DNA from 4 places in the Pseudomonas juntendi genome. Region 1 is predicted to be linked to each of the others. Evidence: riboswitches for the same ligand, from Rfam matches in the RefSeq annotation. Region 1 holds a riboswitch; each other region holds the start of a gene.
The links. A riboswitch is a leader RNA that binds a small molecule or an ion and turns the genes downstream of it on or off. The one in region 1 is predicted to bind cobalamin.
Positions count from the first base shown of each region.

Region 2: linked by a shared signal. The riboswitch ahead of cobO (cob(I)yrinic acid a,c-diamide adenosyltransferase) and the one ahead of cobW (cobalamin biosynthesis protein CobW) in region 1 are both predicted to bind cobalamin.
Region 3: linked by a shared signal. The riboswitch ahead of L1P09_RS14950 (ABC transporter substrate-binding protein) and the one ahead of cobW (cobalamin biosynthesis protein CobW) in region 1 are both predicted to bind cobalamin.
Region 4: linked by a shared signal. The riboswitch ahead of L1P09_RS12140 (CbtB domain-containing protein) and the one ahead of cobW (cobalamin biosynthesis protein CobW) in region 1 are both predicted to bind cobalamin.

Region 1 covers NZ_CP091088.1:2,966,604-2,974,056, reverse strand. Annotated here, with positions in the region: gene L1P09_RS13765 (DMT family transporter) at 1-114, shown strand, start outside; gene L1P09_RS13760 (TorF family putative porin) at 89-808, opposite strand; gene L1P09_RS13755 (hypothetical protein) at 890-1,141, opposite strand; gene L1P09_RS13750 (branched-chain amino acid aminotransferase) at 1,371-2,390, opposite strand; cobalamin riboswitch at 2,871-3,083, shown strand; gene cobW (cobalamin biosynthesis protein CobW) at 3,184-4,251, shown strand; gene cobN (cobaltochelatase subunit CobN) at 4,255-7,453, shown strand, end outside.
Region 2 covers NZ_CP091088.1:1,232,256-1,239,708, forward strand. Annotated here, with positions in the region: gene L1P09_RS05615 (hypothetical protein) at 84-299, shown strand; gene L1P09_RS05620 (hypothetical protein) at 499-1,077, opposite strand; cobalamin riboswitch at 1,233-1,450, shown strand; gene cobO (cob(I)yrinic acid a,c-diamide adenosyltransferase) at 1,572-2,183, shown strand; gene L1P09_RS05630 (cobyrinate a,c-diamide synthase) at 2,180-3,475, shown strand; gene bluB (5,6-dimethylbenzimidazole synthase) at 3,472-4,122, shown strand; gene cbiB (adenosylcobinamide-phosphate synthase CbiB) at 4,119-5,027, shown strand; gene cobD (threonine-phosphate decarboxylase CobD) at 5,020-6,012, shown strand; gene L1P09_RS05650 (cobyric acid synthase) at 6,009-7,453, shown strand, end outside.
Region 3 covers NZ_CP091088.1:3,217,634-3,225,086, forward strand. Annotated here, with positions in the region: gene L1P09_RS14940 (TonB-dependent receptor) at 1-778, shown strand, start outside; gene L1P09_RS14945 (DUF1624 domain-containing protein) at 916-2,082, shown strand; cobalamin riboswitch at 2,111-2,308, shown strand; gene L1P09_RS14950 (ABC transporter substrate-binding protein) at 2,419-3,429, shown strand; gene L1P09_RS14955 (FecCD family ABC transporter permease) at 3,429-4,445, shown strand; gene L1P09_RS14960 (ABC transporter ATP-binding protein) at 4,442-5,230, shown strand; gene L1P09_RS14965 (GNAT family N-acetyltransferase) at 5,272-5,769, opposite strand; gene L1P09_RS14970 (hypothetical protein) at 5,900-6,379, shown strand; gene L1P09_RS14975 (sensor domain-containing diguanylate cyclase) at 6,438-7,453, shown strand, end outside.
Region 4 covers NZ_CP091088.1:2,607,869-2,615,321, reverse strand. Annotated here, with positions in the region: gene L1P09_RS12165 (DUF1652 domain-containing protein) at 1-95, opposite strand, end outside; gene L1P09_RS12160 (pirin family protein) at 340-1,206, opposite strand; gene L1P09_RS12155 (alpha/beta fold hydrolase) at 1,303-2,175, opposite strand; partial or broken gene L1P09_RS12150 (LysE family translocator) at 2,197-2,301, opposite strand; gene L1P09_RS12145 (GNAT family N-acetyltransferase) at 2,438-2,917, shown strand; cobalamin riboswitch at 2,989-3,211, shown strand; gene L1P09_RS12140 (CbtB domain-containing protein) at 3,305-3,493, shown strand; gene L1P09_RS12135 (CbtA family protein) at 3,504-4,190, shown strand; gene L1P09_RS12130 (cobalamin biosynthesis protein) at 4,190-4,576, shown strand; gene cobM (precorrin-4 C(11)-methyltransferase) at 4,610-5,362, shown strand; gene L1P09_RS12120 (response regulator transcription factor) at 5,637-6,251, shown strand; gene L1P09_RS12115 (transporter substrate-binding domain-containing protein) at 6,265-7,453, shown strand, end outside.

The sequences.
Region 1 (7,453 bases):
TCGCTGCGTTTGTTGCTCGCCAGTGTGGTAGTGCTGGGCGGTATTGCGCTGGCGCTGGTGCCGCGCCGCCAGGCCCTGCAGGCAAAGCCTAGAAAAAGCTGCGCTGGGCCTTGAGGGTGACCACGCTGTCGCAATAGGTGTTCATGCCTGAGTAGGCGTCACAGCTGGTGCCACTGAGGCTCGAGTTGCTGTAGATCAGGTTCAGGTCGATGCCCAGCCAAGGGCGCGACAGTTCCAGCGACCAGTCGGAAAAGGCATTCACCTGGCTGCCATCGCCGATGGTGAAGGGTGTGCCCAGACGGTGATGGGCGAGTTTGACGGTGAGGTCGACATCGAATAAGGGCAGTTGGCCAAAGTCGGCGAACAGCGTACCGGTGCGGTTGTCGGGGTTGTCGCGCAGTGCACCGCCGAACCGGCTGCCCAGCACCGAGACTCCCCCATACAGTGCTATGCTCTCGGCGCCGGCGATGTTTGGCTGGCTGTAGTGGATCAACCCCACTTCATAGCCCAAGGTGCTGTCGAAGTGGTGCTTGTAGCCCATGTAGCTGTCCAGGCGCAGGGTCGAGTTGGCCGTCACCCCCATGCTCGGGGCGTATTGGCCGACGTACAGCCCACTGGGGTGGCTGAAATCCATGCCACCATGAAACGCGCCGACCGCCGTGGGTGAAATCAACCCTTGGGCCATGCTACGTGAAGGGGTGGTGCCGAGTGTAAAGTCGAAATCGCCCAGTTGGCGCTTCATCTGCTGGGCCAGCAGAGGGGGGCTGAACAGCAGGGCAATGCTCAGCAACAGCAGGGGCCTGAACATGGTCACCGTCCTGGAGGGCTTACGGTAGAGCGTTCAAGGATACCTGCCCGAGCGGCCGCTGAAAACCTTGTAGTGGCGGGTTCAGCCTTTGGTCGAACGGTCGGCATCGGCTGCCTCGGTCACCACCGGCAGGTTGCCGGCACGCTGGATCACCCGGCGTTGCTGCTCATAGTCGTCCAGCGACAGACCGCGGCGCTGCAAGGCCTCCAGCTGTAACTGGCGGGTTTCGTCGGCGCTGTACGGCCGCAGTTCAGGGTGGCTGGCACAGCCGCTGCTGATGGCGAGGGTAAGCAGGGCAAACGTGGCAGTCAGCAAGCGGGCCAGGGTGTTCATCAGGTAGCTCCAGGGGCCAAGGGTGTAGGTGGCGAGGCGATGGAGCTAGGTTATATGGTTGCCGCGCCTGGTAGAAATTGCCCCTCTCGATAGTGACTATTGATGCACGGCGCCCTGGCCATTGACGCGCAGAAGCTCAAACCTTGCAGGCTGCCGCCTGGTGGCTCGATCCATGAAAAACGGGGCATACCAGCGATGGCATGCCCCGTTTTTATACCGCAAAAGCGTTTCAGGCGACTTTGACGATCCAGCCAGCCGGTGCTTCCACATCACCGCTCTGGATGCCGGTCAGCTCGTTGTAGAGCTTCTGCGTGACCGGGCCGACCTTCTCCAGGTCGTGGAACACGTGCAGCTTGCCGTTGTACTCGATGCCACCAATCGGGGTGATCACCGCAGCAGTACCGCAGGCGCCGGCTTCGACGAAGCGGTCCAGCTTGCTGATTTCCACGTCACCTTCGACCACGGTCAGGCCCAGGCGCGATTGTGCCAGCTCCATCAGCGACAGGCGGGTGATGCCTGGCAGCACCGAGGCCGATTTAGGCGTGACGAACTCATTGTTGGCGGTAATGCCGAAGAAGTTGGCCGAGCCGACTTCTTCAATCTTGGTGTGGGTCAGCGGGTCGAGGTAGATGGCGTCGGCGAAGTTGGCTTTCTTCGCTTCGGCACCTGGCTGCAGGCTGGCAGCGTAGTTGCCACCGACCTTGGCGGCACCGGTGCCCTGCGGTGCTGCACGGTCGAAGCTGGAGATCTGGAAGTTGTGCGGCTTCATGCCACCCTTGAAGTACGAGCCAACCGGAATGGCGAAAACCGAGAAGATGAACTCGGGAGCGGTGCGCACGCCAATGTTGTCGCCGGTGCCGATGACGAACGGGCGCAGGTACAGGGCGCCTTTACCATGCGGTGGCACGAACTTTTCGTTGGCCTTGACCACTTGCTTGCACGCCTCGATGAACACATCGGTCGGCACCTGCGGCATCAGCAGGCGGGCGCAGCTGCGCTGCATGCGGGCGGCATTCTGGTCCGGGCGGAACAGGTTGATGGAGCCATCCTTGCAGCGGTAGGCCTTCAGGCCCTCGAAACATTGCTGGCCATAGTGCAGCGCGGTGGAGCCTTCACTGATGTGCAGCACGTTGTCTTCGGTCAGGGTGCCCTTGTCCCACTCGCCATTGCGCCATACGGACAGGTAGCGTTTGTCGGTCTTGATGTAGTCGAAACCCAGCTTGTCCCAATTAATGCTTTCGTTGCTCATGACACCCTCATTGTCTTGCTAATGCCCGATCGCTCGGGCTGCTGTTATATGCGCACCATGCCACCTTAATACATCCGTGGCGGATCGGGAACGGCCGGTCAAGAATTGACAGGCTGCGATGCATTATTTGCGGGTGCTGCAGGCGCAGGGACGGCATTGAGGCTGCAAGGTGATTGTCACAATATTGTCAGCGCCTGTGAGATCGAGCGCCGCCCGCGCGGCGCATCGCGAGCTGCGCTCGCTCCTACGTTTGTTTCGGGCCAATTATGCCTGGGGGATTTGCGCGCGAACCCTTTGGCGCATGCCTCAATATCGCGTCGTATGAACCAGGCGGTCGCGCGCGCCTCTCACAGGCCTCACTGGCCCGAAACAAACGTAGGAGCGAGCGCAGCTCGCGATGCGCCGCGCGGGCGGCGCTCGATCTCACAGGCGCTGAAAGAATCGAGGCGAGCCAACGGTTGACCACCCGCCAACCACTGCGTAGCCTTGCCACTTCGAGGTTCTTCGGCCAGGCCGAAGCTAAGACGGGAACGCGGTACAAGCCGCGGCTGCCCCCGCAACTGTAAGCGCCGACAACGGATCGACACAGCCACTGCGCCAACGCGCGGGAAGGCGTCATCCCGCCAGACTGCTGCCGTGGCAGGCAACTGGAACGGTGCAAGCCAGGAGACCTGCCTCGTCACGTTTTCGACTTTCAACCGGGCGGGGTGATCCGGTGGCGAACAAGCCCGGCCTGCCTGGCCGGTGGCTGTCGTCCTGCATGCCCGCGCCATACTGCCAAGGGCACTGCGACATGAAAACACTGGCCAAGCTCCCCGTTACCATCGTTACCGGCTTTCTCGGCTCGGGCAAGACCACGTTGCTGCGCCACATGCTCGACAACGCCCAGGGCCGCCGCATCGCGGTCATCGTCAACGAGTTCGGCGAACTGGGCATCGATGGCGAAATCCTCAAGCAATGCAGCATCGGTTGCACTGAAGAAGAGGCCACCGGCCGCGTTTACGAGCTGGCCAACGGCTGCTTGTGCTGCACCGTGCAGGAAGAATTCTTCCCGGTGATGCGCGAGCTGGTGGCACGCCGTGGCGACCTGGACCACATCCTGATCGAGACTAGCGGCCTGGCCCTGCCCAAACCGCTGGTGCAGGCCTTCCAGTGGCCGGAAATCCGCAACGCTTGCACCGTCGACGCCGTGATCACCGTGGTCGACAGCCCGGCGGTGGCTGCCGGCACCTTTGCCGCCTACCCGGACCAGGTCGATGCGCAGCGCAAGCTTGACCCCAACCTGGACCACGAGTCGCCCCTGCACGAGCTGTTCGCCGACCAGCTCGCCAGCGCTGACCTGGTGGTATTGAACAAGGCTGACTTGATCGACGCCGAAGGCCTGGCCAAGGTGCGTGCCGAAGTCGCCGAAGAACTGCCGCCGGCGGTGAAAGTGGTCGAAGCCAGCAGCGGCAAGCTGCCACTGGAAGTGCTGCTGGGCGTGGGCGCCGAGTCCGAGGCGCACATCGATGGCCGCCGTACCCACCACGACTCGCACCACGACGGCGACGATCATGACGATCATGACCACGACGCCTTCGACTCCATCTCCATCGACCTGCCGGAAGCCGACGAAAGCCTGCTGCTCGACGCCCTGACCCAGCTGGTGGTGGAGTTCGGCATCCTGCGTGCCAAAGGCTTCGCTGCCATCCCGGGCAAGCCGATGCGCCTGCTGGTGCAAGGCGTGGGTACCCGTTTCGACAAGCACTTCGATCGTGCCTGGCGTGCCGACGAGCCGCGCATCACCCGCCTGGTGCTGATCGGCCAGGACCTTGATGCGGCCCAGCTGGAAGCGCGCCTGCGCCAGGCCTTGGGCGCCTGACCCATGCACCTGCTGCGGACCCAGCCCGGCGGCTTTGTGCCGGATGACAGCATCGCCGACCTTGGCCAGACACCCGCCGAACTGGTGATACTCTGCAGCGGCGATTCTCACCTGGCGTTGCTGGCCGACACGGCCGAGCAATTGCCCGCAGGCTTCCCCAGCCTGCGCCTGGCCAACCCGATGCAGGTGCAGAACCACGCCTCGGTCGACCTGTACGTTGACCAGGTGCTGCGCCATGCCAAGGTCATCCTGGTGTCGCTGCACGGTGGCGTTGGTTATTGGCGCTATGGCGTAGAACAACTGGTCGAACTGGCGGCCCGTGGCGTGCAGCTGATCCTGGTGCCGGGCGACGACCGCCCGGACCCGGAACTGACCAGCCTGGGCAATGTCACCGGCGCGCAGGCCGAACGCCTGTGGCACTACCTGCGCCAAGGCGGCAAGGCCAACGCCATCAACCTGTTCAACTGCCTGGCCAGCCAGTGGCTGGGCCGCGACTATGCCTGGGACGAGCCGCAGCCGTTGCCGCGCACGGCGGTGTACCACCCACAAAAGGGCAGCGCGGCGCTGGAAGACTGGTACCCGCAGTGGCACCCCGAACACCCGGTAGCGCCGCTGCTGTTCTACCGCTCGCACCTGCAAGCCGCCAACACCGCGTTCATCGACGTGTTCTGCCAGCGCCTGCAGGCGGCCGGTCTGAATCCATTGCCGATCGCCGTGGCCAGCCTGAAGGAAAGCGCCTGCCTGGAGCAGGTCGAAGCCTGGCTGGACGAGGTCGGCGCCGAGGTGCTGGTCAACACCACCGGTTTTGCCCTGTCCAGCCCCGAACGCCCCAACCTGCGCCCGTTCCGCCGTGATATCCCGGTGTTGCAGGCCATTTGCGCGCAGGACAACCAGCCCGGCTGGGAAGCCAGCGAACAGGGCCTGGGTGCGCGCGACCTGGCCATGCACATTGCCTTGCCCGAGCTGGACGGGCGCATCATCACCCGGCCGGTCAGTTTCAAGGACATGGCCTGGCGCAGCGAGCGCAGCCAGTCGGACGTGGTGTGCTACCGCGCCCACCCCGAACGCATGGACTTCGTCGCCGAGCTGGCGCGCCGTTGGGTCGAGCTGGCTCGCCTGCCCAATGGGCAGAAGCGCGTGGCCCTGGTGCTGGCCAACTACCCGACCCGGGATGGCCGTATTGGCAACGGCGTTGGCCTGGATACGCCCGCTGCGGCCCTGAACATCCTCAAGGCATTGCAAGCCGAAGGCTACCCGGTGGCCGACCTGCCGGGCAGTGGCACGCAGCTGATCCAGCAGTTGCTCGGTGGCGCGACCAACGACCTTGACCACCTCGACCAGCGCCCTTGCGCCCAGAGCTTGAGCCTGGCCGACTACCAGGCTGCGTTCGCGCGCCTGCCCGAAGCCAACCGCCAGGCGGTGCTGGAACGGTGGGGGCCACCCCAGCAGGACCCGATGTTCCGCAGTGGCCGGCTGATGGTCGCCGGCCTGCGGTTTGGCCTGACCTTTGTCGGCATCCAGCCGGCACGTGGCTACCAGGTGGACCCCAGCGCGGTCTACCACGACCCCGACCTGGTGCCGCCACATGGTTACCTGGCGTTTCACTTCTGGCTGCGCCATGCCTTCGCTGCCGACGCGGTGATACACGTTGGCAAGCACGGCAACCTCGAATGGCTACCAGGCAAGGGCGTAGGGCTATCGGCGCAGTGCTGGCCGGACGCCTTGCTCGGCCCGCTGCCGAACATCTACCCGTTCATCGTCAACGACCCCGGTGAGGGCGCCCAGGCCAAGCGCCGTACCCAGGCGGTGATCATCGACCACCTCATGCCACCGCTGACCCGTGCCGAGACTTACGGGCCGTTGCGCCACCTGGAGCAACTGGCCGACGAGTTCTATGAAGCGCAACTGCTCGACCCTCGGCGGGCGCGCGAGTTGCAGCGCGACATCCTCGAACTGGTCAAGGCCAACCATATCGACCGCGAGCTGCAGCTGGAGGGGCAGTTGGACGATGCTGCCGTATGGCTGCCGCGCCTGGACACTTACCTGTGCGACCTCAAGGAGTCGCAGATCCGCGACGGCCTGCATGTGTTTGGCCAATCGCCTGCCGGGCGCCTGCGGCTGGATACGCTGCTGGCGTTGCTCAGGGTCGAGCGCGGCGACGGCCGAGGCGGCAATGCCAGCCTGCTACGCACCTTGGCCAAGGCGCTGGTACCCGGCTTCGACCCGCTGGATTGCGAACTCGGCCAGCCGTGGCAGGGCGACCGCCCCGAGCCGTTGCAAGCGGTAAGCAGCGAGGCATGGCGCACCTGTGGCGATACACGGGAGCGCCTGGAGCTATTGGCGCTGCAACTGATCGAGCAGGCGCTGGCCGGCACTGCACAGCTACCTGACAGCCCCGCATGGCACCCCGTGCATGCGGTCCTGCAAGCCCTGTGCATGGAGGTGGCGCCGGGCCTGGATGCCTGCGGCAGCGCAGAAATGCAGGGCTTGCTGGCGGCGCTGGCCGGGCGCTTCGTGCCGGCGGGGCCCAGTGGCGCGCCCAGCCGTGGCCGCCTCGATGTGCTGCCCACCGGCCGTAACTTCTATACCGTGGACGTGCGCAACCTGCCTACCACCACGGCCTGGCGCCTGGGCTTCGCCTCGGCCAACCTGATTCTTGAACGCCACCTGCAGGACCATGGCGACCACCTGCGCCAGTTGGGCCTTTCAGTGTGGGGTACCGCTACCATGCGTACCGGCGGCGACGACATCGCCCAGGCCATGGCGCTGATGGGCGTGCGGCCGGTGTGGGCCAGCGGTAGCCAACGGGTCGATGACTTCGAGATCTTGCCGCTGAGTTTGCTCGACCGCCCACGGGTGGACGTGACCTTGCGCGTTTCCGGGTTCTTCCGCGATGCCTTCGGCAACCTGATCCGCCTGTTCGATGCCGCGGTGCAAGCGGTGGCGGCGCTGGACGAGCCCGACGACCTCAACCCCTTGGCTGCCCGTGTACGCACCGAGCGCGCTGCGCTGCAGGCCCAGGGTACAAGCGCCGAACAGGCCGCTCGGCAGGCTGGCTGGCGGGTCTTCGGGGCCAAACCCGGCGCCTACGGTGCCGGGGTGCAGAATGCCATCGACGGCCGCTTGTGGCACAGCCGCGAAGACCTGGCCGAGGTCTACCTCAACCATGGCGGCTATGCCTACGGCGGCAGCGATGACGGCA
Region 2 (7,453 bases), 1.7 Mb from region 1:
CGGGGTTCCCTCGCTACGGGCATGCTCCCGGGAGTACGCGCTGCAGGCCCCGTCCCTGGGGCCTCAGCGCTTGACGGGCATCCATGCCCGTCACCTCCCTCCGCATGCCCTCCGCTCGGCCTCCTGAAGTCGCGAAGATCAAGATCAAGATCAAGATCAAGATCAAGATCAAGATCAAGATCAACAGCCAGATCAACAGCCAGATCAAAAGCTGGGCAGGGTTTGGTTGCGTGGTGCGAAACCCACGAAAGCGCAGTTGTTGCTTCTGCTTTTTGCTTTTGCTTCTTAGCGCGCGGTAGTTCAGGCGCTGCAGATTGCGACTTCAGAAGCATGCCCGTAGCGAGGGGAACCCGGAGCGCAGCGTAGGGGCCGGATGACGGGAGCGGGCGGCTTTGGTTACTTTGGCCAAGACCAAAGTAACCCGCCGTAAGGGCGGAAAGGTGACTCGGCGCGGCCTACGCGAACGAATACCTATGCGGTTTCAACGCCCACGTTGTTTCAAGCCTGCTTCAGCAACAACGCCACCCCCGGAAAGTACTGCCCCAGCTCGTTATGTAACTTGCGGTACGCATACGGGAAGTACCAGGCCACCGCGCACGCGCTGTGTTTCTGCAAGTCGTCGACCATGTCCTGCAACTCTTCAGGGCTGGCGTGCTGGCCAGCTTTCCATGGGCTGATGAACAAAGCCCCCGCCTTCAACTGGCTGGGGTAGGCCACCTGCCGGGCGCGCACAGCGGTTTCCTGCAATGCAGCTGCCATGTCCAGCTTCGCCAGCCTTGGCCACCGCTGACCCACGCTCAGGTACAGCACTTGGTCAGCACTGCTGATCGACAGATCGCAGCGCCCCTCATGGTCACCTTCATCGCGCTGCTTCTTGCCGGCAAACTGCTGTAACGCCGCCAGCTCAGCCTCCCACGCCGCGGCTGCCAGCACCCCGGCATTGGCAGCCGCGCCGTGCCAGTAAGGTGCCTCGCCATCGCCGTAAAACTGGTTGCAACGGTCAATGCAGTCGACCCAGCGTTCCAGCACCGGGCCAAGGAACTCCAGGTTCGGGTTGTTGATGAGGTGGCCTCGCATGCTGCACTCTCCTTTTGTCATTGTAGTGGCGTACAGTCGCGCGTGATGGCTATGTGCTATCAGTGTGGCACAGCCTGGAGAATTGGCCAGCGTCGCCGCTTTGCAAGTTCGCACTCCCTGCCCACTCCGATTGACGCTCCCGGTACAACCCTCTAACCTTCGCGCGTGTTTCAGGTGCCCTGCCAGCCCCGACTGGGCAGGGTGAAACTGGGAAGCCGGTGGGCGCCAGCAAGGCGCGAGTCCGGCGCTGCCCCCGCAACGGTAGGTGAGTCGCGGCCGCGCAGGGCCACTGGGTGTTTACCCGGGAAGGCGCGCAGGCCAGGGCCAAGGCCCCCTCACAAGCCCGGAGACCGGCCTGATATCTGCCAACGGCATCACGGAGGGTGATGCGCGGTGCACCGTGGCCCCTTGCCATGGCCCCTGCGCGTTCTCCGTCTGCCTGCCTACTCTTTATTGCCGCGCGTTGCCGTGGTGACAGCCAGCGGAGAACCCTGATGAGCGAACCCACCGAACGCGACGAACGCCACTTGGCGCGCATGCTGCGCAAGAAGGCAGTCATCGACGAACGTATCGCCAACTCCCCCAACGAATGCGGCCTGCTGCTGGTGCTGACTGGCAATGGCAAAGGCAAGAGCAGCTCGGCCTTCGGCATGCTTGCGCGGGCCCTGGGCCATGGCATGCAGTGTGGTGTGGTGCAGTTCATCAAAGGCCGCAACAGCACCGGTGAAGAGCTGTTCTTCCGCCGCTTCCCCGAGCAGGTGCGCTACCACGTGATGGGCGAAGGCTTCACCTGGGAAACCCAGGACCGCCAGCGCGACATCGTCGCCGCCGAAGCCGCCTGGGCGGTGTCCCGTCAGCTGCTGCAGGACCCCAGCGTGCAGTTCGTGGTGCTGGACGAGCTGAACATCGCCCTCAAGCACGGCTACCTCGACCTTGACCAGGTCCTGTCCGACATCCAGGCCCGGCCGCCGATGCAGCATGTGATCGTCACTGGCCGCGGGGCCAAGCCTGAAATGGTCGAGCTGGCCGACACCGTGACCGAGATGGGCATGCTCAAGCACGCCTTCCAGGCCGGCATCCGCGCACAGAAAGGCGTAGAGCTGTGAGCCAGGCGCGCCACTGCCCAGCCGTGCTGATCGCGGCTCCCGCCTCCGGCCAGGGCAAGACCACCGTCACCGCCGCACTGGCCCGCCTGCACCGTAACCGCGGGCGCAAGGTGCGGGTGTTCAAGTGCGGGCCGGACTTTCTTGACCCCATGATTCTGGAGCGGGCCAGTGGCGCACCGGTGTACCAGCTGGACCTGTGGATGATCGGCGCGGAGGAAAGCCGCCGGCTGTTGTGGGAAGCGGCAGGGGAGGCCGACCTGATCCTGATCGAAGGGGTGATGGGGTTGTTCGATGGCACCCCCTCCAGTGCCGACCTGGCACGCCATTTCGGTGTGCCGGTGCTGGCAGTGATCGACGGCACGGCCATGGCCCAGACCTTCGGCGCGCTGGCCCTGGGCCTGGCGCGCTACCAGGCCGACCTGCCGTTTGCCGGGGTGCTGGCCAACCGGGTCGGCAGCCTGCGCCACGCACAGCTGCTGGAAGGCAGCCTGACCGAAGGCTTGCGCTGGTATGGCGGGTTGTCCCGCGAGCGTGGCATCGAATTGCCCAGCCGGCACCTGGGCCTGGTCCAGGCCAGCGAACTGAACGATCTCGATGCCCGCCTGGACGCCGCCGCCGAAGCATTGGGGGCCAGTTGCGATGCGGCGCTGCCGCCACCGGTGTGCTTTGCCGAGCCGGCAGTACACGCCTGCGCAGCCTCGCTGGCCGGTGTGCGTATCGGCGTGGCACGCGACGAGGCTTTTGCCTTCACCTACGGTGCCAACCTCGACCTGCTGCGCAGCCTGGGTGCCCAACTGGCCTTCTTCTCGCCGCTGCACGACCGCGAACTGCCTGCGGTGGACAGCCTGTACCTGCCAGGTGGCTACCCCGAATTGCACCATCACGGGCTGGCGGCGAACGCGCCGATGTGCGCAGCGATCCGCGCCCACCATGCCCAGGGCAAGCCGCTGCTGGCCGAATGTGGCGGCATGCTGTACCTGCTCGAGGCGTTGACCGACGTGGCCGGCGAGCGCGCCGAACTGCTCGGCCTGCTGCCAGGGGAGGCGACCATGCAGAAGCGCCTGGCGGCCTTGGCCTTGCAGGCAGTGGAGTTGCCGGAAGGCACCTTGCGCGGGCACACCTACCACCATTCCCTGACCACGACCGGGCTGGACCCGATTGCCCGCGGCCTGAGCCCCAACGGCGGCCGCGGCAATGAAGCGGTGTACCGGATCGGGCGGCTGACCGCCTCCTATGTGCATTTCTATTTCCCCTCCAACCCGCCTGCGGCGGCGGCACTGTTACGGCCATGAGCGAACACGCCTTTAGCGCCGCCGAGCGCGCTGCCATCTACCGGGCCATCGGCGAGCGCCGCGATATGCGCCATTTCGCGGGTGGGGACGTGGCGCCGGCTGTGCTGGCTCGCCTGCTGGCCGCTGCCCACCAGGCGCCGAGCGTCGGGCTCATGCAGCCCTGGCGTTTCATTCGTATCACCCGGCGTGAACTGCGCGGGCAGATCCAGGCCTTGGTCGAGGCGGAGCGGGTGCGCACTGCCCAGGCCCTGGGCGAGCGCTCCGACGCGTTCATGAAACTGAAGGTGGAAGGCATCAACGACTGTGCCGAGGTGCTGGTGGCGGCCTTGATGGACAACCGCGAGCCGCACATCTTCGGTCGCCGTACCCTCCCTGAAATGGACCTGGCGTCGCTGGCCTGTGCCGTTCAGAACCTGTGGCTGGCAGCACGTGGTGAAGGCCTGGGCATGGGCTGGGTGTCGCTGTTCGACCCGCAGGCCCTGGCGGACCTGCTGGGTATGCCGGCGGGGGCCAAACCGGTGGCAGTGCTGTGCCTGGGGCCGGTTACGGCGTTCTACCCGGCGCCCATGCTGGTCCAGGAAAACTGGGCCCAGCAGCGGCCCTTGAGTGAAATGCTGTTCGAAAACCAATGGGGAGAGTGCCAATGAGCGTGGCTATGCTGACCGTGGCTGGCGTGGCCCTGGATGCGTTGCTGGGCGAGCCGCAGCGCCGCCACCCACTGGTGGCTTTCGGCAACATGGCCAATCACCTGGAGCGGCGCCTGAATGCCGGTGGCCGCGGTTGGCGCAGCCACGGTGTCAGCGCCTGGTTTCTGGCCGTGGTGCCGCTGACCCTGGTGGCGCTGGTGCTGTCCTGGCTGCCCTGCATTGGCTGGCTGGTTGATGTGCTGGCGTTGTACTGCGCTGTGGGGCTGCGCAGCCTGGGCGAACATGTGCTGCCAGTGGCTCAGGCGTTGCGCCAGGGCGACCTGGACGAAGCGCGGCGCCGGGTAGGTTTTCTGGTCAGCCGTGAAACCCGCGAGCTGGACGCGCCTGCGGTAGCGCGGGCAGCCACCGAGTCGGTGCTGGAAAATGGCAGCGACGCTGTATTCGCTGCGCTGTTCTGGTTCGTGGTGGCCGGTGCGCCGGGCGTGGTGTTGTACCGCCTGAGCAATACCCTCGATGCCATGTGGGGTTACCGCAATGCGCGTTTCGAGCGCTTTGGCTGGTGCGCAGCGCGCATCGACGACGTGCTCAACTATATTCCCGCCAGGCTGGTGGCGCTGACTTATGCGCTGCTCGGCAAAACCCGTGTGGCCCTGGCCTGCTGGCGCAAGCAGGGCCCCTTGTGGGACAGCCCCAACGCCGGCCCGGTCATGGCGGCCGGTGCAGGTGCGTTAGGTGTCGAACTCGGCGGCCCGGCGGTGTACCACGGCGAGCTGCACGAGCGGCCACGCCTGGGCGAGGGGCCGGCGGCCGATGCCGACGCCATCGAGCGTGGCTGGAACCTGGTGCAGCGCGGCGTATGGCTGTGGTTGCTGGTGATTTGCCTGGGGGCCTACCTGGATGCTTGAACACGGCGGTCGCCTGCTGCGTGCAGTGCACCAATACGGGATTGCCCGTGAGCACTGGCTCGACCTGTCCAGCGGCATCGCGCCGTGGGCGTTTCCCATTCCGCCCATTCCCGTTGAAGCCTGGGCCCGCTTGCCGGAAACCGAGGACGGCCTGGAAGCGGCCGCGCGCCGCTATTACGGCGCCAGCCAGGTATTGCCAGTCGCTGGCTCGCAGGCCGCGATCCAGGCCTTACCGCTGCTGCGTGCCAGCGGACGGGTCGGGGTGCTGGGCCCCTGCTATGCCGAGCACCCCCATGCCTGGCAAAGAGCGGGGCACCAGTTGCTCGAGCTGGACGAAACACAGGTCGAGGCCGCACTCGACGGCCTCGACGTGCTGGTGCTGGTCAACCCCAACAACCCCACAGGGCGCCGCGTGCCCCGTGAGCAGCTGCTGGCCTGGCACGCCCGGCTGGCTGCGCGCGGTGCCTGGCTGCTGGTGGATGAAGCCTTCATGGACAATACCCCCGCAGACAGCGTGGTGGATTGCAGCGCACGCCCTGGTCTGATCGTATTGCGCTCGTTCGGTAAGTTCTTCGGCCTGGCCGGCGTGCGCCTCGGTTTCGTGGCGGCCGAGCACAGCCTGCTGTTGCGCCTGGCCGAGTTGCTTGGCCCGTGGACCGTCAACGGCCCGACCCGGGTGTTGGCCCAAGTCAGCCTGGCTGACCAGGCCGCGCAGCGTGCCCAAACCGAACGCTGTGCCGCCGCCAGCCAGCGACTGGCGGCAATGCTGCACAGCGCAGGCCTGACGCCCACCGGCGGCTGTGACCTGTTCCAGTATGTACGCAGCCCAGGCGCAGCCCACCTGCACGACTTTCTCGCCCGTCGCGGCATTCTGGTGCGGCTGTTCGAGCAGCCTGCCGCAGTACGCCTGGGGCTGCCCGCCAGCCTGGCAGATGAGCAACGCCTGGCCCAGGCCCTGGCGGCCTACCAAAAGGAAACGGCATGACCACCCTCATGGTGCAAGGCACCACCTCCGACGCTGGCAAAAGCACGCTGGTAACTGCATTGTGCCGCTGGCTGTTGCGCCAGGGTGTGGGTGTGGTGCCGTTCAAACCGCAGAACATGGCGCTGAACAGTGCCGTAACCGCCGATGGCGGTGAAATTGGCCGCGCCCAGGCGGTGCAGGCCCAGGCGTGCCGGCTGGCGCCGCACACCGACATGAACCCGGTATTGCTCAAGCCCAACAGTGATACCGGCGCCCAGGTGATCATCCATGGGCGTGCCGTCACCAGCATGAACGCGGTGGCCTACCACGACTACAAAGCTGTCGCCATGCAGGCAGTGCTGGCCTCGCACCAGCGCCTGAGCGCTGCCTGGCCGGTGGTCATGGTCGAGGGCGCGGGGTCGCCGGCAGAAATCAACCTGCGCGCGGGCGACATCGCCAACATGGGCTTTGCCGAAGCGGTCGACTGCCCGGTGATCCTGGTCGCGGACATCAACCGTGGTGGCGTGTTCGCCCACCTGGTGGGCACGCTGGAACTGCTGTCGCCCAGTGAGCAGGCGCGGGTGCAGGGCTTTGTGATCAACCGCTTCCGTGGCGACATCGCGCTGCTGCAACCAGGGCTGGACTGGCTGGAGGCACGCACCGGCAAGCCGGTGCTGGGCGTGTTGCCCTACGTCACCGACCTGCACCTTGAAGCCGAAGATGGCATCGACATGCGCCAGGGCCGCAAGCAGGACCGCGTGCTCAAGGTGATCGTGCCGGTGCTGCCGCGTATCAGCAACCACACCGACTTCGACCCTTTGCGCCTGCATCCGCAGGTAGACCTGCAATTTATCGGCCCTGGCCAGGCGATTCCGGCTGCCGACCTGATCATCCTGCCTGGCTCGAAAAGCGTCCGCGGCGATCTGGCACAGCTGCGCGAGCGCGGTTGGGACAAGGCGATCGAACGCCACCTGCGCTATGGCGGCAAACTGATCGGAATTTGTGGCGGCCTGCAGATGCTCGGCCATGAAGTGCATGACCCGCTGGGGCTTGAAGGGGCTGCCGGTTCAAGCCGCGGGTTGGGCCTGTTCGACTACGCCACCGTGCTCGAAGCCCAGAAGCAGTTGCGTAATGTCACCGGCACGCTGAACCTCGAGGCTGCGGCGGTGAGCGGTTATGAGATCCATGCGGGTGTCACCCGCGGCCCGGCCCTGGCGCAGCCTGCCGTGCAGTTGGCCGATGGCCGCAGCGACGGTGCCATCAGCGACGACGGGCAGGTGCTGGCCACGTACCTGCATGGGCTGTTCGAAGGCAGCCATTCATGTGCCGCCCTGCTGCGCTGGGCGGGCCTGGACGATGTGCAGGTCATTGACTACGAAGCCCTGCGTGAACGTGACATCGAGCGCCTGGCCGACCTGGTGGACGCGCACCTGAACACCACCTTGTTGCGCCAACTGTGCGG
Region 3 (7,453 bases), 250 kb from region 1:
CGACCGCGACAACCTGACCAATGCCAGCCGCAGCGACCGCAGCCTGCAAGGTGGCAACTGGCGTGCGGGGCTGGTGTATGCACTCAGTGACGCGCTGTCGCTGTATGGCCAGTACTCCACCAGCGAGGATGGGGTCAACAACCTGATAAGCCTCAGCCCCAACCAGATGCACTACGACCTCACCCAGGCGAAACAGACCGAGGTGGGCCTCAAGCAACGTTTCTGGGGCGGGGATGGCGAATGGACCTTGGCGGCCTACCACATCGTCAAGCAGAAGCTGCTGGTAGACGACCCCCTCACGCACCAGCCCCAACAGGCTGGCCAGCAGACGTCGGATGGGCTGGAGGCAACCGTGGAACTGGCGCTGGCCCACCAGTGGCGGGTGTCTGCCAACGCAGCGCTGCTGCGCGCCCGGTATGACGCGTTTGACGAACAGGTGGGCGCAGCGGTGCAGGACCGTGCCGGCAACCGCCCGGCCAACGTGCCTCGGCGCACTGCCAACCTGTGGCTGAGCAAAGGTATTGGCCAGCAGATCGAGTTGGGGGTGGGCGCGCGCTATGTGGATGAACGTTACGCCGATAACGCCAATACCCAGAGCGCCCCAGGCTATACCGTGGTCGACGCCACGATCGGCTGGCAGGTTCTGCCGCAGGTGAAAGTGGGGTTGCAGGTGAACAACCTGTTCGACCGCGAATATGTGCAGGCGGCGTTCAGCGGCCAGCAATGGCTGATGGGAACGCCACGTTCCTACTTTGCGACGCTGGACTACAGCTTCTGAAGCGGGCAGCCCGGGTTGGCGTAGCGCAGCTTCACGGCGAAAAGCCAACCCGGCGCTGAGCAAAAAACCTACCCGTGCATGGCCATATGGATATAACATAACATTTCATTCAGGCTTTTTTTCATCAGCGACCCTCCATGACAAGCGCCAGCCCCAGTCCCACCCAACTCAACCAGCGCCTGCAGAGCATCGACGCCCTGCGCGGTCTGGTAATCCTGTTCATGCTCCTGGACCACGTGCGCGAAACCTTCTTCCTGCACCGCCAGGTCAGCGACCCGATGGCCATCGATACCACCGAGCCGGCACTGTTCGCCAGCCGTACCCTGGCGCACCTGTGCGCGCCGGTGTTCGTGCTGCTGACCGGGCTCTCGGCCTGGCTGTATGGCGAAAAGCGCCAGGGCCGTGGCGATGTCGCGGCGTTCCTGTTCAAGCGCGGGCTGTTTCTGGTGGCGCTGGAGTTCACCCTGGTCAACTTTGCCTGGACGTTCCAGCTGCCGCCCACGGTGATCTACCTGCAGGTGATCTGGGCCATCGGCATCAGCATGCTCGCCCTGTCGTTGCTGGTGTGGCTGCCACGCCCGGCGCTGCTCGGCGTGAGTGCCGTCATCATTGCCGGGCATAACCTGCTCGACAGCCTGCACTTTGCCCCGGGGTCTGCCCTGCACGTGCCCTGGGCGATTCTGCATGACCGCGGCTGGCTGACGTTGTCCGACACGCTGCGGCTGCGCACGTCCTACCCGGTACTGCCGTGGATCGGGGTGATCGCCCTGGGCTACTGCCTTGGGCCATGGTTTGCCCGCGGCAGCCAGGCCGGGCCACGTCAGCGCTGCCTGCTGCTTGGCGGGCTGCTGGCGCTGCTGGGCTTTTTCGTGCTGCGCGTATTCAACGGCTATGGCGAAGCCGCGTGGAGCAGCTACCCCACGCTCACACACACCCTGATGAGCTTCTTCAACCTCACCAAGTACCCGCCTTCGCTGTTGTTCCTGGCACTGACCCTGGGCTGCGGCCTGCTGTTGCTGCGCGCATTCGAGCGCGCCGGCCAGGCCCGCTGGATCAGCGCCCTGGCGGTGTTCGGTGCAGCGCCGATGTTCCTCTACCTGCTGCACCTGTATGTGCTGAAGCTGCTGTACCTGGCCTGCGTGGCGCTGTTCGGCAGCAACCACGGCAGCTATTTCGGCTTCGACGGCGTCGCGGCGGTATGGTGCGTGGCGCTGTTGCTGGCGGCTTCGCTGTACCGGCCGGTGCACTGGTTCGCCCGGCTGAAACAGCGGCGGCGCGACATCCGCTGGCTGAAGTACTTCTGAAAAGCGTTTTCACCCGGCGGCGCGATGGTCTACCATGCGGGCCGCCGGTTTCCATCACGGAATCAATAGGGAATCCCCGGCCCGCCAACACGGGCCAAACGGAACTGCCCCCGCAACTGTAAGTGCCGAGCCTGCTCCATCGACGCCACTGGGTGTACTACCCGGGAAGGCCGGAGCCGGGCCGTGACGCACCAGTCAGGAGACCTGCCGGCCAACATTCACCAACCGGCGGGGTGCCCGGGATTGGCCATTGTGTTGCCTTTGCCGCTGGCAAGGGCGCGGCGATGTCTGTCCGTGCGTTCATTCCGTGAACTGTCCGATAGGAGATCGCCCAGCATGCTGCCCCGCTTCGCCACCCTGCTTGCCGGCCTCAGCCTCAGCGGCCTGGCCCAGGCCGCCGCCACCCAGTACCCGCTGACGGTGGACAACTGCGGTAAGCCGCAGAGCTTTGCCCAGGCGCCACAGCGCGCCGTGACCATCGGCCAGGCCGGCACCGAGATGCTCTATGCCCTGGGCCTGGGTGACAAGCTGGCGGCGAGTTCGCTGTGGTTCAACAATGTGTTGCCCGAATACCAGGCCATGAACGCCACGGTACCGCGCCTGGCCGACAACGAACCCAGTTTCGAGGCGGTGGTTGGCCAACGCCCGCAACTGGTGGCCGTGCAGTTCGAGTGGATGGTCGGGCCGCAGGGTGTGGTCGGTACGCGCGAACAGTTCGCCGAACTGAACATCCCCACCTACCTGTTGCCCTCGGACTGTGAGGGCAAGGACAACCTGATCGGTGCCGACGGCACCCGCCTGCAGGCGTTCCAGGTCGACAGTATCTACAAGAGCGTCAGCCAGCTGGCGGAGATCTTCGATGTACAGGCGCGCGGCGTGGCCCTGAACGCCGAGCTCAAAGGCCGCCTGGACAGCGCCCGCGCGCAATTGGCGGGCAAGGACCTGTCGGGCACCTCGGCACTGTTCTGGTTCTCCAGCGCCAACCTGGTCATCGACCCTTACGTCGCGGGCCGCCAAGGGGTCGCCGACTTCATGCTGCGCACCCTGGGGGTGCGCAATGTGGTCGAGTCCAGCGAGGAGTGGCCCACCGTAGGTTGGGAAACCCTGGCCAGGGCCAACCCCACCTGGCTGATCATCGCCCGCATGGACCGCCGGCGTTTCCCCGCCGACGACTACCAGAAGAAGCTGGCATTCCTGCGCAGCGACCCGGTAACCCGCAACATGGACGCGGTGAAACACGACCGCATCATCATCCTCGACGCCGACGCCATGCAGGCGGGTATCCGCCTGTTCCGTGGCGTGCAAACGTTGGCGGCCGCTTTTGCCAGCGGTAAAGCCAGCCAGTGATCAGTCGACTGTCAGCCTGTATCGGCCTGGCCGTGGCCGCACTGCTGGCGGCCCTGCTCGCCGGCACAGCCATTGGCGAAACCGGCCTGGCACCGCGCGTGGTCGGCCAGGTGCTGGCCAACCAGCTGTGGCAAGCCGGTTATCCGGTCGACCCGATCGATGCCGGGATCATCTGGAACTATCGCCTGACCCGCACACTGGTTGCGGCGGCCTGCGGTGCCGGCCTGGCCACCTGCGGCGTGATCCTCCAGGCGCTGCTGCGCAATCCCCTGGCCGAGCCCTACCTGCTGGGGCTGTCCGCCGGCGCTTCGACCGGTGCCGTACTGGTTGGCCTGCTGGGCCTGGGCAGCCTGGCTTTGAGCATGTCGGCCGGCGCCTTCATCGGTGCCCTGGCGGCCTTTGCCCTGGTGCTGGTGCTGGCCCGCGCGGCAGGCCCTGGCAGCAATAACGCCCAGGTGATTCTGGCTGGTATCGCCGGGTCGCAACTGTTCAATGCCCTGACGGCATTCCTGATCACCAAGTCGGCCACCGCCGAGCAGGCACGGGGCATCCTGTTCTGGCTACTGGGCAACCTCAGTGGCGTGCGCTGGCCCGCAGTATGGCTAGCCGTGCCAGTGGCACTGTTCGGCTTGCTGGTGTGCCTGTGGCATCGCCGCGCGCTGGATGCCTTCACCTTCGGCGCCGACTCGGCAGCTTCGCTGGGCATACCGGTGCGGCGCAGCCAGTTACTGCTGATCAGTTGCGCGGCGCTGGTAACGGCCGTGATGGTGTCCATCGTCGGCGCCATCGGTTTCGTCGGGCTGGTCATTCCACACGCCCTGCGCCTGCTGCTCGGCCCCGGACACAGCCGCCTGCTGCCTGCCAGTGCATTGGGCGGGGCACTGTTTCTGATTGCCGCCGACATCCTCTCGCGCACGCTGATCAGCGGCCAGGTCATACCGGTGGGCGTGGTCACCGCGCTGCTTGGCGCGCCTGTCTTCGCGCTGATACTGGTCAGCCGCCGGGGGCGCCCATGACGGTCATGGCTGCATTCCAACTGGCGCCGCTGAGCTGCCAGGATCTCGGCCTGCAACTGGCCGGCAAACGGGTGCTGCACGACATCCATCTCAACCTGGTGGCGGGTGAAACACTCGCGATCGTCGGCCCCAACGGCTCAGGCAAGTCTTCGCTGCTGAAGGTGCTGGCCGGCCTGCGCCCGCCGGCCTGCGGCAGCGTGCAGTTGATGGGCGAGCCACTGGCAGGCATGCCTCGCCGGCGCGTGGCCCAATGCCTGGCACTGGTTGAACAGCAGGCCGACACCCTCGATGCAATCAATGTGTTCGACGCGGTGGCCTTGGGCCGCACGCCGTGGCTGTCAGCCATTGCGCCGTTCTCCAGCGCGGACCGGGCGATTGTCGAGCAGGCACTGGCCGACCTCGACGCCTTGCACCTGCGCGCTCGCCTTTGGGGGTCGTTGTCCGGTGGCGAGCGGCAGCGCGTGCATATCGCCCGCGCCCTGGCCCAACGGCCGCAGGTGCTGCTGCTCGACGAACCGACCAACCACCTGGACATCCAGCACCAGCTGAGCCTGCTGCAGCAGGTACAAGCCCTGCAGGTGACCACCCTGGTGGCCCTGCACGACCTCAACCAGGCGCTGACCTGCGACCGCGTTGCAGTGCTCGACAAAGGCCGGCTGGTCGCCCTCGGCACGCCGTTCGAGGTACTGACCCCCGAGTGCCTGCTGCACACCTTTGGTGTTCATGGCCATTACCTCACCGACCCCTGGGACGGCACACGCATCCTGCGCTTTCGCGCCCCCTGAGCTACCGGCAGAAGCCTGGGTAGCCCAGGCGCCTGGCCTGCTCAGCCCAAGCGCAGTTGCATGTGCGTGGTTTGCCAGACCGGGTCTGGCTCCACGTCCACGACAGCGAAGCCTTGCCGCTCCCAGAACGTGATGGCCCCCGGCAGGAATGGGTGGGTATGCAGGTAGAGGCAACCGATGCCGGCCTGCAGCGCCTGCTGGCGCAAGGCGCCGAACAACGCGGCGGCAAGCCCGCGCCTGCGGTACGCCGGCAGCACGAACAGGCGCACCACTTCAACGACGCGCTCGCCAGCATAATCAAGTTGGCTGAAACGGTGGTCGTAGGGCAGGTAGCCGATCACCCCGACCAGGCGCTCATCAACCCGGGCTTCCAGGAAGCAGCCCTCGCCTTCAAGGTAGGTTTCGCTGAAATGCGCCAGGTCCCGGGGCAACGGTGCATTGGCCAGCGCCGGAAACAGCTCGCGGCGCGCGCTGTCGACAAACGCCAGCACTTGGCCAATGGCATCGCGGGTAACAGGTTGCAACGTCCAGTTCGGCATAAGGTTCAAGCCTGAGTGTTGGGTGCACGGTTCTAACCCAGCCGGCCGTACAAGGCAAATCGCAGGGCTCGTCGCGGCAGGGCTGACCTCGCTATAATCGGCAGCCTTCACTGCCCGACCAGGCCACGCCATGCCTCGCATCCAGAAGTTGCTGTTGCCGCTGTTGCTGATTGCTGCCGTTGCCGCCTGCGACCAGAAGCCCTCCCGTGAAGAGCAGATTCTTGCCCAGCTGCCGCTGCAGGATGCCTACGACCACAACATCGAACGCATGGCCGGGCTGCTGGCCCGCCAGCACCCACGGCTGGCGCGTACCACCATCGAAGATGTGCTGCGCAAGCATCTGACGGTAGAAGACCAGCGCCAGGACCTGTTCCGCCTCTACAGCAAGGAGCATTTCAGTGACGCCGAGTTCGCCACCATTGTCGCGGCCACCCAGGACCCGGCCAAGGCCCGTGCTCTGGAAAACACCGATGCTGGCCGGCAACTGAGCGACAAACTCACCGGCCTGATGCGTGAAACCGCCCGCGACCCCAAGGTGCAAGCATTGGCCGAGCAGCGCATGCAGCAGGTGCAAGACGAACTGAACGCCTTGGAAAAGGCAGGTTCATGAGCGCGACCGGCACGGTCGCTTCCGTTTCGTAGCCCTATTCGAACACTCGAGGTCAGGATTGCCACACGCCAAGCACGGACTGCGCCTGGATCTACGCACACTCATTCTGGTGCTGTGCGCCCTTACTGCCGTGGTCATGCTGTGCGCCAGCTATTTCGCCAGCTACCGGGTACAGCGCCAATTGCTGATCGACCACGCGCTGGAAGCCAACCGGGTGTATGCGGCCAAGCTGGCCAGCATCACCGATGCATTCATCGGTAGTGCCTTGCAGCAACTGGCGTTCAGCGCCAGCGAGCAAGGCCGGCAACTGGACGATCCCGCCGCCTTGCAGCGCGAGACCGACCGGGTGCTGGGCCAGAGCATGGCGTTCAATTCCACGTTCGTGATCGATGCCAATGGCGTGCTGCTGGCGATATCCCCCGCGCCGCTACGCCACATGGTCGGCACCCGGATGCAATCGCCCGGTGTGCAGGAGGCATTGCAGGAGCGCCGCGCGCTGGTGTCGACACCCTATCTGTCGGCGGCCAACAACCTGGTGGTGGCGCTGACGCAACCGGTCGTCGACGCCAACGGCCGCTACCTGGGGTATGTCGGTGGCAGCCTTTACCTGCGGGAACGCAACATCCTCAACCGCCTGCTCGGCGAGCACTTTTACAAGGACGGTTCGTACCTGTATGTGATCGACCGCAATCGCCGGCTGCTCTACCACCCCGACAGCCAGCGGGTGGGTACCGTCGTGCAGGGCAATGAGCTGATCGACCAACTGACCAACCTGGGCAACGGCACACGCCAGCTGACCAACAGCCAAGGTGTGGAGATGGTCGCCGGCTTCGCCACCGTGCCCAGCGCCGGCTGGGGCGTGGTGGCACAGCAGCCACTGGCACAAACCATGATGCCGCTCAGCCGCCTGGTGCTGAACGTGGTCGGTATTTCCGCGCCGCTGGCCCTGATAGGCTGCTTGCTGCTGTGGTGGCTGGCCCTGACCATCGCCCGCCCACTGTGGCAACTGGCTGCAGGTGCCCGCTCGATGGACCGCCCCGGCACCGCTGAGCGCTTGCATCGCGTGCGGGCCTG
Region 4 (7,453 bases), 360 kb from region 1:
TGACCATCGGTACAGCTGATTTCACAGCGATCTGGCAGGCAAGCATGCTCGATCAACTGCCGCAGCTCGAGCATGGAAACTCCTATCAACGACATGGTACGACCCTCTCGGTGGGATGGCCTGTTGTGAGGAAGTACGCCCTCGTGGGGCTGGGTGCCAATTGATAATGCGCATGCCACGGCGGGCGTCCATGCGCCGGGGCAATGATGATGCGGGGAATCCTCTAGCACCTTAGTGGAAGATCGCCTGCCAGGATCGGGTGTTCGGTCGCAGCAGCGAACTTCACGACGAATGGTTGCGCAGGGCTTCAGTGGGGGCCGGCACCGGCCCCGCGCTCTTCTACTGCTGCAACTGGCCAAACCGCCCGGCATGAAAGTCGTCGAACGACTCGGCAATCTCCGCCTGGCTGTTCATCACGAATGGGCCGTAACCCACGATCGGCTCGTCGATCGGCTCACCGCTGAGCAGCAACACGCTGGCACCTTCGAGCGCTTCGACCCGTACATCCGCCTGCTCGCGGTCGAACAGCACCAGGCTGGACGGCCCGGCTTCGCGCTCACCATTGACCCGCACGCGGCCGCGCAATACCACCAGCGCCGCGTTGCGCCCGGCGGCCACCGGCAACTGCAAGGCAGCGCCGTTGTTCAGGCGCAGGTCCCAGACATCCATGGCCGTGAAAGTGCGCGCCGGCCCCTGGCGGCCTTGGTAATCCCCGGCGATCACCCGCACACTGCCGGCCCCGTCATCCAGCGCCACCACCGGGATATCGCTGGCCAGCAGTGTCTGGTAGCCCGCCGCCGCACGTTTGTCGCGAGCGGGCAGGTTGACCCACAGCTGCACCATCTCCAGCATGCCGCCCCGCTCGGCAAAGGCTGGCGAATGGAATTCCTCATGGATGATGCCGTTGGCGGCGGTCATCCATTGCACATCGCCCGGCCCGATCAGGCCCCCGGCACCCGTGGAATCGCGGTGCTCCAGCTCGCCCTGGTAGACAATGGTCACAGTCTCGAAACCACGGTGCGGGTGCTGCCCAACGCCGCGCCGGGCCTGGGTTGGGGTGAACGCATGCGGGCCGGCATAGTCCAGCAGCAGGAACGGGCTGATATGGCTGGCCAGGTGGTCATAGGTGAACAGGCTGCGGACCGGGAAGCCATCACCCACCCAATGGGCGTGGGGGCTGTGGTGGATACCCAGAATGGTTTTCATGAGAAGGCTCCTGTTTCGGTTTGGATCACCTTATCAATGATGACAATCTGCCGGTAGAGGGCTTTAACGGCCCACATCGTTCCACCTACAGAACAATCACCGCTGCAAGAAAGCCAGCACCTGCTCGGCTGCCATCGCCGGGTCTTCCTGCATGAAGCAGTGCCCACCGGCGACCTCCTGCGCGCTGATGCTGGCATTCAGCGACACCAGGCGCTGCACCGAGCGTGGCACGAATGGATAGGTGTGCTTGCCATAGATCACGTGGGTCGGGGTATTGATTGCACACAGGCTGGCCCACATGCGCTTGGGGAACGAGCTGAAGATTTCCACTTCGCGGCTGGGTCGGCACTTGAGCACCACGGCCTCGCCGCAATCGCCGATGGCATGCTCGACATACGCCTGCAACGCCGCATCGGCCCAGCCTTTGAAGATGCCCCGGCCCTGCAGCGAAGCCAGCGCCGCTGTGCGATCAGGCCAATGGCTGCGGCGGCTGGCGGCTTTGCGCGCCAAGGCATGACGCTGGTGCAGGCCAACCAGCGCCGCGGCGCCCATCACGCCGAGCATCCGGCGGCTGAACAACACCGGATCGAGCAGCACAGCACGGCCGAACAACTGCGGGTCACTGGCCAACATCAGCCCGGTCAACACGCCGCCGAAGCTGTGGCCCACGGCAAAGCGGGCCACTTCGCCGTATTCGCCACGGCCCGCTTCAAACGCTTCCACGGCCAGCGCCGCCGTGCGGTTCCAACCCAGAAACGCCCCGCCATGGTCACTGTCACCGTGCCCTTGCACATCACATAGCCACAGGTCGAAATGTTCACCCAGGTGCATCAGCAACGGCTGGTAGGCCAAACAGCAAAAACCGTTGCCATGCAAGAAATGCAGCAGTGGCTTGCCGCTGGCCGGGGTTCGCCAACCACGCAAGGTGAAGCCTTCGGCGCATTCATGGGACCAGGGGATCAACTGCATGGGTTCACGGCACTCGCAATGCTAGGGAAACACCGATTCTACAAACAGCAGCGGGTACAGTGAAATCACCAGCAGCAGGGCCATCAGGACATTGAACAGCATCAGCCAGCGGGGGTTCTGCAGCAGGCATGGCGGGCATTCCACTTTCAGTGAGGGTGCTGTCACACTACCGGAGTCGCCCTCCTAGGCGACCACTACAGTTACAACAAATTATGCAGATACACATTACTGTGCTGCCATTCTGGATCAAGGAAGCCGTCTCATGAGCCTTTCCATTCGCCCTGCCGCGCCTGCCGATGCCGCGCAGATCCTCAACTTCATCACCGAGCTGGCCGAGTACGAGCGCGCGCGCCACGAGGTGGTCGCCACCCTGGCCGATATCGAGCACAGCCTGTTCGGTGCAGGCAGTACCGTGCACAGCCTGATCTGCGAACGCGATGGCCAGGCGATCGGCTTTGCCGTGTATTTCTACAGCTATTCCACCTGGCTGGGGCGCAACGGCATCTACCTGGAAGACCTGTACATCACCCCCGAACAGCGCGGTGACGGGGCTGGCCGCCAGTTGCTGCAGCACATCGCCCGCGAGGCGGTGGCCAACAACTGTGGGCGCCTGGAGTGGAGCGTGCTGGACTGGAACGAGCCGGCAATCGGCTTTTATCAGAAGCTGGGCGCCGAGGCCCAGGATGAGTGGGTACGCTACCGCCTGGACGGGGACAAGCTGGCGGCATTCGCGCGGGGCTAACGGTTGCTCCACCCGGCCCCGGCACATGCGCAGCCCACCGGGTAATTGACGCCAGGGCCGCCCCATGCTCTCCTTACGCCTCACGTTCAGGTGCCCCTTCATGGGGTGAAACGGGAAACCGGTGCGTCGCAGGCCCTGACCAGGGCCCGACAATGCCGGTGCTGCCCCCGCAACGGTAAGCGAGCGAAGCGTCTGTACCACTGTGCCATGTAGTGCGGCATGGGAAGGTGACGCTTGCCAGGAGCCCTGCTCCTCCTCGCAAGCCCGGAGACCGGCCTGGCGTTCATGAACAACCCGCGGTGGGCGGGCGCTGTTGCATTCCCCTGGGTAACCGCGCCCGGGGCTGCCGCGCCTGCCCATTGCCCACAAAAAGCAGAGGAACGCGTCATGCCCGTCGCCAGCACCAAGCCACACAGCCTTGCCACCCCCGCTACCCTCAGCCAGCGCGTCATCATTGCCGTCGGTGCCAGCTTGCTGGGCCTGTGCCTGGTCTACTTCGCCGGGTTCTCGCACATCGAGGCGGTGCATAACGCCGCCCACGACACCCGCCACAGCGCCGCCTTCCCCTGCCACTGAGTACGCCCCCATGATCATGCGCATTGCCCGCACCGCGGGTTTCAGCGGGCTGCTCGCCGCCCTGCTGCTGACCTTGCTGCAAAGCTTCTGGGTGGCCCCGCTGATTCTTCAGGCGGAAACCTACGAGTCCTCGGCACCTGCCGCGCACCATGAGCATGGCAGTGAAGTGCCTGCCCATGAACACAGCGCCGAGGCCTGGTCGCCGGAAGATGGCTGGCAACGAGTGCTCGCCACCACGGGCGGCAACCTGGTGGTTGCCGTCGGCTTCGCCCTTGTTCTCGCCGCGCTGTACAGCTTGCGCGCGCCCACCCGCGCCAGTACCGGTGCCTGGTGGGGGCTGGCCGGGTTCGCCGTGTTCTGCCTGGCCCCGACCTTGGGCTTGCCGCCCGAACTGCCAGGCACCGCTGCAGCAGACCTGGGGCAATGCCAGGCCTGGTGGGTCGGCACCGCCAGCGCCACCGCGCTCGGCCTGGCCTTGTTGGTGTTCGCCCGCCACGGGCTGCTGAAAGTGCTGGGCGCGGCGTTGCTGGTGATCCCGCATGTGCTCGGCGCCCCGCAGCCCGAGGTTCACCAAAGCCTGGCCCCGCAGGCCCTGGAAACCCAGTTCAAGCTGGCCTCGTGGCTGACCAATGCGGCCTTCTGGCTGGCCTTGGGCCTGCTCAGCGCCTGGTTGTTCCGCCGTTCCAGCCAGGCCTGATGGGCACTTTCTATGCCGGTTTTGGCTGCCGCCGGGGTTGCCCGGCGGCCACCCTGCACACCCTGTTGTGCCAGGCACTGGCCAACCACGGCCTGGCACTGGCAGACCTGCGCGGCATCGCCAGCATCAGCCTGAAGGCTGACGAGCCGGGTTTGCAGCAGCTGGCCGAGCACCTGGGTGTGCCATTGGTGCTGTACCATAGCCAGCAACTGCATGCTTACCAGCCACTGCTCAGCCACCGCTCCGCCGCCGCCCATGCCCACACCGGGTGTTGGGGCGTGGCGGAGAGCACCGCACTGGCCCTGGCCGATCGGCAACGAGGCAGCCCACGACTGTTGCTCAAGCGCCAGGTGCTCGGCCCGGCGACACTCGCCCTGGCCTGCTGAACGCGCCATACCCTTTTTTTGCAAGGACATTGCATGACCGTCTACTTCATCGGCGCCGGCCCCGGCGACCCCGAACTGATCACGGTCAAGGGCCAGCGGCTGATCCGCCAATGCCCGGTGATCATCTACGCAGGCTCGCTGGTGCCCGCTGCCGTGCTCGAAGGCCACCAGGCCAGTACCGTGATCAACAGCGCCGAACTGCACCTGGAGCAGATCATCGCAGCGATGCGCACCGCCCACGAACACGGCCAGGATGTCGCCCGGGTACACAGCGGCGACCCCAGCCTGTACGGCGCCATCGGCGAGCAGATCCGCCACCTCAAGGCACTGGGTATCGACTACCAGATCATCCCCGGGGTCACTGCCACGGCCGCCAGCGCGGCCCTGCTCGGCTGTGAACTGACCCTGCCGCAAGTGGCGCAGACCGTGATTCTGACCCGCTACGGCGACAGTTCGCCTATGCCACCCGGGGAACAGCTGGCCGACCTGGCCCGCCACGGCAGCACCCTGGCGATTCACCTGGGGGTCAAGCACCTGCCACGGATCGTTGAAGCGTTGCTGCCCCACTACGGCACCGAGTGCCCGGTGGCCGTGGTGCACCGCGCCACCTGGCCAGACCAGGACTGGGTGCGCGGCACGCTGGGCAACATCGTCGAGCGCAGCGCCGCCAAGCACTTCCGGCGCACGGCACTGATCCTGGTAGGCCATGTACTGGGGGATGCGCCGTTCGCCGAATCCGCCTTGTACCGTGCCGGTCACGCCCACCTGTATCGGCCTGGCGACTGAGCACGTCCAGGCTTGCCCCTGCGCAGGGTCGAAACCCCTCTGGCTGCGCCTGAGCGCCCTTTCCTGTCTGACATCACCACTGTGGCAGTGGTGATGTTTTTCCACTACTTGTAGGAATTTTCGACAAGTAGTCCGGAAAATTTCAACACTTCTATACTCGGGATTACCAAACGTCAGGTTTGGCCGTATGGTGCTGCGCTCCCGATTAACCCGCTTGCAAACGTATTCCTGAGTGTTCCAGGAAGCGGACCACATCCTGACAGGAGTTTTCCCCATGACAACCGTGCTGATCGTCGACGACCACCCTATCGTGCGGTTGTCGTTGCGCCTACTGCTCGAGCGTGAGCGCTTCCATGTCGTCGGCGAAGTCGGCAATGGCAGCGAGGTGGCGCAGGTGGCCCGTGAACTCCGCCCGGACGTGGTGGTGCTGGATATCGGCCTGCCTGGCCTGGACGGCATGGAGGTCATCAAGCGCCTTCAGTGCCTGGAGCCAACCCCCAAGATCATGGTGCTCACTGGCCAGGCCACCGACTTGTACGTGCGCCGTTGCCTGGATGCCGGTATCGGCGCGTTCGTCACCAAGGAAGAGGACCACGAGGCCCTGCTGTTCGCCCTCAAGGCGTTGGTGAAGGGCTATTCGACGTTTCCGCAGATGTCGGTCAACAGCAACTCCCTGGAGAGCGAACCGGTGCGCCTGGCCAGCCTTTCCAACCGTGAGATGGAAGTGCTGCGGCGCCTGGCACGCGGCGAAAACAACAAGAACATTGGAACCTGCATGAACCTGAGCGCCAAGACCATCAGCACCTACCGGGGCCGCATCATGGAAAAACTCAAGACCGAATCGCTGGTCGAGATGGTCGACCTGGCCAAGCGCAATAGCGTCTACTGAGCGGCTGGCGAGCATGAAGTTCCTGCTGGCGAGCGCCTTCATGATCATCGGCCTGGCCAATGCCAGCGGGTTGCAGGCCAGCAGCGAACCCCGGCAGTTGTTGGCGCGCTCGGTCAGTGCTGCCGCGCCGCTGGCGCTCTCGGCCGAAGACCGCCAGTGGCTGCAGCAGCACCGGCAACTGGTGCTGGGCAGCTCGCGGCCGGACTACCCGCCCTTCGAGATCAATGGCAGCCCCCGTGACTACGAAGGCCTGAGCGCCGATTACGCCGGCCTGATCGGCGAGCAGCTTGGCATTGGCATCGAAGTGCGCCGTTTTGCCAGCCGCCACGAGGCCATCACTGCCCTGCATGAGGGGCGCATCGACCTGCTGGGCAGCTCCAACGCCTTCGAGGCAGCAGACGCCCACCTCAGCCTGAGCTCACCCTATGCCGACGACCTGCCGGTGGTCGTGACCCGGGAGGGGCGCAGCCTGAAGGGTACGCCCGACCTGGCCGGCCTGCGCCTGGCCATGGTTGATCACTACCTGCCCGCCAATACCGTACGCAGCCTGTACCCCAAGGCGCAACTGAGCCTGTACCGCTCCACCCTGGCCGGGCTGGCCGCTGTCGAACTGGGCGAGGCCGACGCCTACCTGGGCGACGCCATCAGTACCGACTTCATGATCGGCAAAAGCTTCCAGGGCACGTTGAAGATCGACCACTTTTCCCCGGCCGCCCCCGAAGCGTTCGCGTTCGCCCTGTCCAGCGACAACCTGCACTTGCGCCAGCTGGTCGACAAGGCACTGGCCCGCATCAGTGAAAGCGAACGGCTGAACATCCTGCGCCGCTGGAGCGGTGGCAATACCAGCCTGTTGTTGCAGCGCCACCTGACGGCCCTCAGTGCCGAAGAGGAAACCTGGATCGCCGAGCACCCGGTGGTCAACGTGCTGATCAACACATCACTGGCGCCCTTGACCTTCAACGACGCCCAGGACAACGCCAACGGCATCACCCTGGATCTGCTCAAGCAGATCGGCTTGCGCACCGGGCTGCAGTTCAAGACCGTTGAAAGCACATCGGCCTACCACATGGTCGAGCGGCTGAACCAAGGTGATGCGCTGATGATCGGCGCCTTGGGCTACGGCGCAGACCGCGCCAGGCAACTGCGCTACACCCGGCCTTACCTGGTCAGCCCAAGGGTGTTGGTCACCCGCAGCGACATCA